DNA from 2 places in the Massilia sp. BGA-UO-ETr-WB1 genome. Region 2 is predicted to be linked to the other one. Evidence: predicted binding sites of a transcription regulator. Region 2 holds the regulator's gene; the other holds the start of a gene.
What was found. The regulator FliA, encoded in region 2, starts transcription of late flagellar genes. The targets are predictions, from matches to a motif close to CTAAAGTTTNNNNNNNNNNNGCCGNTA.
Positions count from the first base shown of each region.

Region 1: the regulator FliA is predicted to act here: its motif matches at 1,737-1,763, upstream of AC56DV_RS23645 (flagellar protein FliT).

Region 1 is NZ_JCAQOT010000026.1:272,676-277,092, reverse strand. It holds gene AC56DV_RS23650 (aspartate aminotransferase type Ic) at 75-1,295, shown strand; gene AC56DV_RS23645 (flagellar protein FliT) at 1,412-1,693, opposite strand; gene AC56DV_RS23640 (HDOD domain-containing protein) at 1,872-2,699, opposite strand; gene AC56DV_RS23635 (M13 family metallopeptidase) at 2,934-4,417, shown strand, end outside.
Region 2 is NZ_JCAQOT010000013.1:92,688-97,104, forward strand. It holds gene motD (flagellar motor protein MotD) at 1-710, opposite strand, end outside; gene AC56DV_RS01855 (flagellar motor protein) at 712-1,461, opposite strand; gene AC56DV_RS01860 (RNA polymerase sigma factor FliA) at 1,443-2,174, opposite strand; gene AC56DV_RS01865 (MinD/ParA family ATP-binding protein) at 2,191-3,015, opposite strand; gene flhF (flagellar biosynthesis GTPase FlhF) at 3,008-4,417, opposite strand, start outside.

The DNA.
Region 1 (4,417 bases), on a different contig from region 2:
TTCCGCCTGGCGACAGGCGCTGGGTGGTGCCCGCGCACTGCGCACCCGCTTTCAATACAAAAAGGAAAGGCATCATGAGCACCGCATCAATACAGTCGCAATACGACGCATTCAAGCAACTCGGCCTGAAACTCGACATGTCGCGCGGCAAGCCCGCGCCCGAGCAGCTGGACCTGTCCAACGCCCTGATGGCCGCATTGGACGGCTACGCCGCGCACGACGGCACCGACACCCGCAACTACGGCGGCGGTGTCGGCCTGCCGGAAGCGCGCGCCCTGTTCGGCGAACTGCTGGACGTGCCGGCTGCGCAAGTGGTGGTCGACAGCAGCGCCAGCCTGTCGCTGATGCATGACGTCATCGTCTACAGCCTGCTGCTGGGCGTGCCCGGCCATGCGCCATGGATGGCGTCCGGCCAGCCGGTCAGTTTCCTGTGCCCGGTGCCGGGCTACGACCGCCACTTCGCCATCTGCGAGCAGCGCGGCATCAAGATGATCAACGTGCCGATGACGGAAGACGGCCTGGACATGGACCTGGTCGAGCGCCTGGTGGCGGCGGACGCCAGCATCAAGGGCATGTGGTGCGTGCCGAAGTACAGCAATCCGGGCGGCGTGGTCTACTCGGACGACACCGTGCGCCGCCTGGCCGCGATGAAAACCGCCGCCCCCGACTTCCGCCTGATGTGGGACGACGCCTACCGCTTCCACCACCTGGGCGACGAGAAAATCGGCATGGCCAGCATCCTGGACGAGTGCGCCAAAGCGGGCAACCCGGACCGCGCCATCGTATTTGCCTCCAGCTCCAAGGTCAGCTGGGCCGGTTCCGGCGTGGCCGCGCTGGCCGCTTCGCCGGCCAACATCGCCTGGTGGACCAAGCACGCCGGCATCCGCAGCATCGGCCCGGACAAGGTCAACCAGCTGCGCCATGTGCGCTTCCTGAAAGACAAGGCCACCGTCGAAGCGCTGATGGAACAGCACCGCGCGCTGCTCAAGCCCAAGTTCGACATCGTGCTGGCGCAGTTCGAGGAATTCCTGGGCCAAGTGGAGGGCGTAAGCTGGACCCGTCCGAAGGGCGGCTATTTCATCGACCTGGTCACCCCGCCGGGCGCCGCCAAGCGCACCATCGCGCTGGCGAAAGAGGCCGGCATCACGCTGACCCCGGCCGGCGCCGCCTACCCCTACGGCAACGACCCGGACGACAGCCACATCCGCATCGCCCCCAGCTTCCCCTCGCTGGACGAAATCCGCCAGGCCGCCAAGGGCATCGCCCTGTCCCTGCGCGTAGCGGTCAGCCAGTAATTCAGCCAGTAATTCAGCAAGTAATTGCGTGCAAGGAAAATGGGGTCAGGCTCCATTTTCCTCGTAGGAAATAAAAAAGCGCCGTGAGGCGCTTTGATCGTTGGGGCGGGGGAGGCTTACTGGGCCATGCCGGGCGTGCGGTTCAGCCACGGTTCGGTCACGTCGCGGATGGCGCGGTCGTTGGCGAGGATTTGCTTCAGCAGGTCGATCTTGCGCTGGCGGGCTGCGCCGTCCAGCGGGGCCACGGTGGCGCCGGCTGCCACGGTGGCGGTGGCCATGGCGGTTTGCTTCTCCAGGCGGCCCAGGCTTTCCCAGTCGCTCGCGCGCGCTGCCATGGCCATGTTAGTGGTCAGGCCGGCAACATTTTCGTACATAGCGAGCACTTCGGTGGCGTTCATGGCGCATCCTGAAAAAGTAAAATGGATTACTGCTTGTCTGGATTAACGTCATGCGTTCCGGGAACTTTAGGGTTTTCGAAAAATAATTTGAAAATATTTTGGGGTGCTCAAAAAGACAAGCCGGCGCGGCCCCGAAGGGCGGCGCCGGCCGATGGTGGCAACGGAGGGCAGGGCGGGATTACTTGACCAGTTCTTCCAGGCCGGCGCTCAGTTCGCTAGGCGGCGGCATGTCGTCGATCAGCGCGTTCGGCTCCAGGCCCAGTTCTTCAGCGATCTCGGTCGGGTAGCAGGCTTCGATTTCCTCGTCCGTCAGCTTGTTCTCTTCCACCCGCGCGCGCCAGGCCGCCAGGTGGATGATGCCGGCCAGGCGGGTGCCGTGCTCGTGGTTCATCGGGTCCGGGAAGGCCATGATGGTCTCGGAGAAGGCTTCCGGGAACTTCCAGCGCCTGGCCAGTTCCGCGCCCACGTCGGCGAAGTTGTAGGCCAGCGAGGCTTGCTCGGCGTCCAGGCGGCGCGAATCCAGCGGACCGGCAACCTTGTCCAGTTGCATGGCTTGCTCCGGCATGGCCGCGTGCATTACCAGCTGGCCGATGGCGTGCATCATGCCGATGGTAAATGCCAGGTCGGTGTTCTCCTTGGTTTTTTTGGCAATCCACTTGGCCGACACCGCGGTGTACAGGCTGTAGCGCCAGAACTGTTTCAGGTCCAGGCCCGGCACGGTTTTGAAGCCGCTCACCAGGCCAGAGCTGATCACCAGCGTGCGCACGGTGACGAAGCCCAGCATCAGCACGGCGTCTTCAACGGTGCCGATGCTGCGCGAGACGTGGTAGTAGGCCGAGTTGGCCAGGCGCAGCAGCTTGGCGCTGAGCACGGGGTCGGTGGACAGTTTTTTCGCGATCTCTTCGGTGGAAACGCTGGCCTTGTCGAAGCTGCTGATGAGTTCTTCGACAACTTTGGGAGCCGTGGGCAACGCAGTCGGGTTCTGGAAAAGGGCTTCAAGTTTCATAGGGGGCTCTCCTGGTTTTATGTGCGTTGCTGTAGGTGAACTATATAGCGATTCGCCGCAATTTTGTGGCCTTTTTATGCCGCGCGTAGCATTGATGCACAGCATTCCCTGTATTCTGCAGCGCATCCCCGGAATCCGCAGTCTGTCGCACGGCGCTCGCTTCCCGCCGGGCACTTGCTTAGAGTGGATGCTGGCGTATCACGCCGACCAAAATCACAACAACAGGAACAGGACATGCACGCACCCATCAAGACCGTACTCAGCTTTGCGCTGGCCGGCGCCCTCCAGGCTATCGCGCCTGCCTGCGCGGCCCAGGCGGACGCCCCTGCCGCCAATGCCCCCGCCGCCCTGCAGCCCGGCGACGACTTCTTTGCCTACGCCAACGCCGACTGGCTGAAGTCGACCCAGATCCCGGCCGACCGCGGCAGCTGGAGTTCCATGGCCCAGCTGGCCGAGGAAACCAACCAGCGCATCATCAAACTGATCGAAGCGGTGCCGGGAGACAGGCAGGCCGGCCCCGAGGCGGTGAAAGTGAGCGACTACTATCGCGCCTTTATGGACGAGGCCGCCATTGAAGCGCACGGCACGGCGCCCATGCAGCCGGCCCTGAAGAAGATCGCCGCCATCAAGGACAAGACCGAGCTGACCCGCGCCCTGGCCGCCACCGTGCGCGCCGACGTCGATCCGCTCAACAATACCGATTTCCATACCGAGAACATCCTCGGCTTGTGGGTGGCGCAAGGCTTGAACGAGCCCAAGCGCAACATGCCCTACCTGCTGCAGGGCGGCCTGGGCCTGCCGGACCGCGTGTACTACCTGGAGGACAACGAGCGCATGCACAAACTGCGCACCGCCTACCAGGCCCACATCGCCGCCATGTTCAAGCTGGCCGGCTATAGCGACCCCGAAACCCGCGCCGCGCGGGTGTACGAGCTGGAGCGCAAACTGGCGCTGACCCACGCCAGCCGCGAAGACTCGGCCGACGTACTCAAGGCCAACAACACCTGGAGCGCGGCCGACTTCGCCAAAAAAGCGCCGGGCATGGACTGGAAGCTGTTCTTCCATACCGCCGGCCTGGGCAAGCAGCACAGCTTCATGCTGTGGCACCCGGGCGCGGTGGTGGGCGTGGCCGCGCTGCTGAAAGAGTGTTCGCTGGACGCCTGGAAGGACTTCCTCGCCTTCCACACCATCAACACCAATGCCGCGCACCTGCCGCAAGCGTTCACCGAGCAGCATTTCGACTTCTACGGCCGCACGCTGGGCGGCACGCCGCAGATGGCCGCGCGCTGGAAACGCGGCCTGGACGCCGTCAACGGCGGCATGCCGGACGCGGTTGGCAAGCTGTACGTCGCCAAGCACTTCCCGCCCGAAGCCAAGGCCAAGCTGCAGCAAATGGTGGCCAACATCGTGCACGCCTTCCACGGCCGCATCGACCGGCTGGACTGGATGGCGCCGGCCACCCGCAAGGAAGCGCACGCCAAGCTGGACGCGCTGTACGTCGGCGTCGGCTACCCGGACAAATTCACCTCCTACCACCAGCTGGCGGTGAAAGCCGACGACGCCTACGGCAACGCCGGGCGCGCGTCCCGGCTGCGCTACGTGCAGCAGCTGGCCAAGCTGCAGCAGCCGGTGGACGGCAAGGAGTGGTGCATGCCGCCGCAGCTGGTGAACGCCGTCAACATGCCGATGCAGAACGCGCTGAACTTCCCGGCCGCCAT
Region 2 (4,417 bases):
GTGACCGCCACGCGGCGGTTGCGGGCGCGCCCTTCGGGCTGGTCGTTGGGCGCCACCGGGTGGTTGTCGGCATGGCCCACCGCCGTCAGCCGCGCCGGCGCCACGCCGGCGTCGATGAACAGCCGCACCACGGCGCCGGCGCGCGAGGCCGACAGCTCCCAGTTGGACGGGAAATTGTTGTTGCGGATGGGCTGGTTGTCGGTGTGGCCTTCCACCTGCACCGCGTGCGGGTCTTCCTTCAGCAGCACCGCCACCGCCTGCAAGGCTTCGCGCGAGTTGCTGGTCAATACCGCCGCGCCCGGATCGAACAGCACGCTGGCGTTGATTTCCACGCTCACGCCGCGGCTGTTCTGCGTCACCCGCACCTTGCCTTCCTTCACCAGCGGCGCCAGGGTGGACAGCAAATCCTGCGCCAGCTTGGTCATCTGTTCCTTTTCCTTACGCAGCAGCTCGGTGCGCCGGCGCAGCGCCGGATTGGGGATGGGCAGGTTCTGCACTTCGGTGTTGATGGGCTTGGCCGCACCCTGGCCGCCGAAGGCGTCGCCCAGCGCGTCCGAGAAGATCTTGTACTTGCCGGTGTTGACGGCGGCGATCGAATACATCACCACGAAAAAGGCGAACAGCAGGGTGATGAAGTCGGCGTAGGAAATCAGCCAGCGCTCGTGGTTCTCCGGCTCGTCGTCGAATTTCCTGCGGGCGCGGCGCTGCATGTCAGTGGTACTCGCGCAGCAAGGTGGCGATGCGCTCGTCGATCACGCGGCTGTGGTCGCCCGTGGCGATGTCGTAGAACACGGCGGCGGCGATTTCCTGCTGGTGCACGTGCTGGGTGACGATGTTCTTCAGCTTGTTGGCGATCGGGTAGAAGAACAGGTTGGCCATGCCCACGCCGTAGATGGTGGAGACGAAGGCGATGGCGATGCCCGAGCCCAGCTTGGCCGGGTCGGCCAGGTTTTCCATCACCTGGATCAGGCCCAGCACGGCGCCCAGGATGCCGATGGTGGGCGAATAGCCGGCCGCCGATTCCCAGATCCGCACCGCCTGCCGCTCGGCCGTCTCGTAGGCCGTGATTTCGGTGTCGAGCAGGTTGCGCAGCTTGTCGGGGTTGATGCCGTCGACGATCAGGCGCAGGCCCTTGACGTTGAACTTGTCTTTCGAGGCCAGCATGTGGCGCTCCAGCGCCAGCATGCCGTCGCGCTTGGCGGTGGCGTTCCAGGCGCCGATCTCGCGCGCCAGCGTGATGCGGGTGTCCGGCGGCGGCGCCACGATCCATTTGGCCATGCGCAGGCCGCGCACGAAAGTAGCCGGCTTGGTCTGCAGCAGCACCGCGCCCAAGGTGCCAACCACCACGATGGCGAACGCGGCCGGCTGGAGCAGCGAGCTCAGCTTGCCGCCCTCCAGGCCCTGGCCGACCAGCACCCCGGCCACGCCCAGTATCAATCCTGCTATGCTGGCCCAGTCCATGCCTGCTCCCGTAACGTGGCGCGCAGCCGCGCTACCGCTTGCGTATGCAACTGCGATACGCGTGATTCGGACACGCCCATGACGGCGCCGATTTCCTTCAAGTTCAATTCTTCTTCGTAGTACAAGCCCATCAGCATCTTCTCGCGCGGCGGCAGCGCGTCGATGGCGTCGATCACGGCCTGGCGGAAGTCGGTGTCGAGCAGCGCGCGCAGCGGGTCGGCGTCCTCGTCGCTATGGAAGCGGTCGAGGAAGCTCTCGCCGCCGTCGTCGTCGCGGAAGTCTTCGTAATAGATCAGCTGGTGGCCGCCGCCTTCGGACAGCATTTCCTGGTAGTCGGCCAGCGACAGCTTGAGCGACTTGGCCACTTCCGATTCGCTCGGCGGGCGGCCCAGGCGCTGCTGCAGGGTGGCCATGGCGGTTTCGATCTTGCGCATGTCCTGGCGCATGCTGCGCGGCATCCAGTCGCTGTTGCGCAGCTCGTCGAGCATGGCGCCGCGGATGCGCATCACGGCATAGGTTTCAAACTGGGCGCCATGGGTTTCTTCGTAGCGGTTGATAGCATCGAGCAAGCCTATCATGCCGGCCTGGACCAGGTCATCCACTTCCACGCTGGGTGGCAATTTGGCCTTCATATGGTGGGCCAGCCGCTTCACCAGCGGCATGTGCTCCGTCAGCAGCGAGTTCTTGTCCGCTTTCCCTTTGGCCGTGTACATATCGTTCTAATTTTTCTCAGACACTAAAATGGTTGCTACTCCCCGTACGGAATTGAGGCGCGCCGGCCAGCGCCAAACGGCCTGCCAGTTGCCGGAACGCGACCGATGCGCCGGCCAGAGGAAAGGCATCGACCACCGCGCGCCCCAGGCGCGCCGCGCGCTGCAAGTACTCATCGGCCGGCACCGACCCCATGGAAACCAGGGTGACGGCCAGGTATCGGCTTGCCGCTTGCGCCATATTATCGTAAACCACCTTCGCTTCGGCCTCGGATGCGCCGGTGACCACGATGCCGAAGGGCCGGCGGCCCAGTTCGTGGTTCAGGCGCTTGATCATGCTGTAGGCATTTTTGATCGAGGTGGCGCTGTTGGAGACCTGCACCACGATGTCGGAACTGGCCATCACCGGCACCGGGAAAGCCTCGCCGTCGAACTCGCCGTCCACGATCACCAGGCCGGTCTGCTTGGCCAGCACGTCGAAGGCCTTGGCCAGGCGGCGCGTTTCGTCCGGGCCGGAGCGGGCTACGCCGCGTGTCATGGATACCACACCGAAGCCCTGCGGCACCTGGTGGATCACCTGGTTCAGGCCGCATTCCTGGCGCGCCACGTCCAGCAGGCTGGCGCCGCTGTCCACGCCCAGGCGCGAGGCGACGCCGTGCGCGCTGGCGCAGGCGTCCACCAGCAGCACGTCGTTGCCGGCGCGCGCCAGCGAAGCGCCCAGGTTGACCAGCATGGCGCCCTTGTCGTCCTGCGGGGTGGCGGAAAGGAATGTGACGATGCGCGGCTGCGGGCCGGCCAGCATGCGGCGCAGGCCTTCGGCCTGGTCGAAGTCGAAGTTAGCCAAGGCGCACCTCGCGCAGGGCAATGTCGTTGGCGGCGTAGCCGGCGGCGGCCATCACCAGCGGCAGTTCGCTGTCGGCGTACTGGCCGGCGGCGCTGCCCTGCTTGAGGCGGAAGGCGCGCTCGATCAGCGCGGCCGGGTCGGCCAGGTGCAGGTCTTCCGGCACCCGCTGGCCGCTCGAGACGTAGAACATATTCAGCTTCTGGCGGATCACCACGTCCAGCACGTTGCCGATCGAGGCGGCCTCGTCCAGCTTGGTCATGATGCAGCCGGCCAGGCCGCTGCCCTGGTAGGCGCGCACCACTTCGTTCAGGGTTTCCTGGGTCGAGGTGGCGTTCAGGCACAGCAGGCGCTGCACGTTGGCGCCGGTGCCCTGCAGCATGGCCACCTGCTCGGCCACCATGTGGTCGCGCTGGCTCACGCCGACCGTGTCGATCAGCACGGTGTGCTTGTTCTTCAGTTCCTTCAGCGCGATGCGCAGGTCGGCCTCGTCCTTCACCGAGTGCACCATCACGCCCAGGATCTTGCCGTAGATGCGCAGCTGCTCGTGGGCGCCGATACGGTAGGCGTCGGTGGTGATCAGGGCCAGCTTGTCCGGGCCGTGGCGCATCACGCAGCGCGCGGCCAGCTTGGCGGTGCTGGTGGTCTTGCCGACGCCGGTGGGTCCCACCAGGGCGAACACGCCGCCCTGCTCGATCAGCGCGTCCTCGTTGGCGATGGCCGACAGGTTGCGGGTCAGCACGGTCTTAATCCAGCGCATGCTGTCGGCGGCGTCGCGGCCGGCCGGCAGCTTGTCAATCAGGTAGCGCGCCAGGCTGGCCGAGAAGCCGGCCGCCAGCAGCTCGCGCAGCACGGCGGCCTTCTGCGGCTCGCGCTGCTGGGTCGAGCCCCAGGAGATCTCGGCCAGCTGGGTTTCCATCATGCCGCGCATGGCGCGGATTTCATTCATCATGCCGCTCATTTCGGCGGCCGCGTTGGCCTTGGCGCTGTTGACGGCGTCGGCCACCATGGCGCTGATGCGTTCCAGGTCCAGCGACGGCGCCGGCGCTGCTGCGGGCGCGGCGGCGCGCACCGCCTGGCGCACTTGCGCTTCGGCGGCCGGGCGCGGCGCCGGGGCGGCGGCGCGCGGAGCGGCGGCGCGCTGCGTGGCGGCGCGCATGGCCGCAGCGTCGAGCGCTTCCATCGGCGACATCGGCGCAGCCGGGGCCAGGTAGGACGGCGTGTCCGGCAGGTCCAGGTAAGGGTTCGGCTGCGCCATGGGCGAGTCCGGGGAAGGCAGCGCCAGGGAGGCGGCATCGTCGTTGGCGAGGGCGAGAATTTCCACTTCGCCATCGGTTGGGCGATTCGACAAGATCACCGCATCCGGCCCCAGGGCCTCGCGTACTTTGCGCAGCGCTTCACGCGA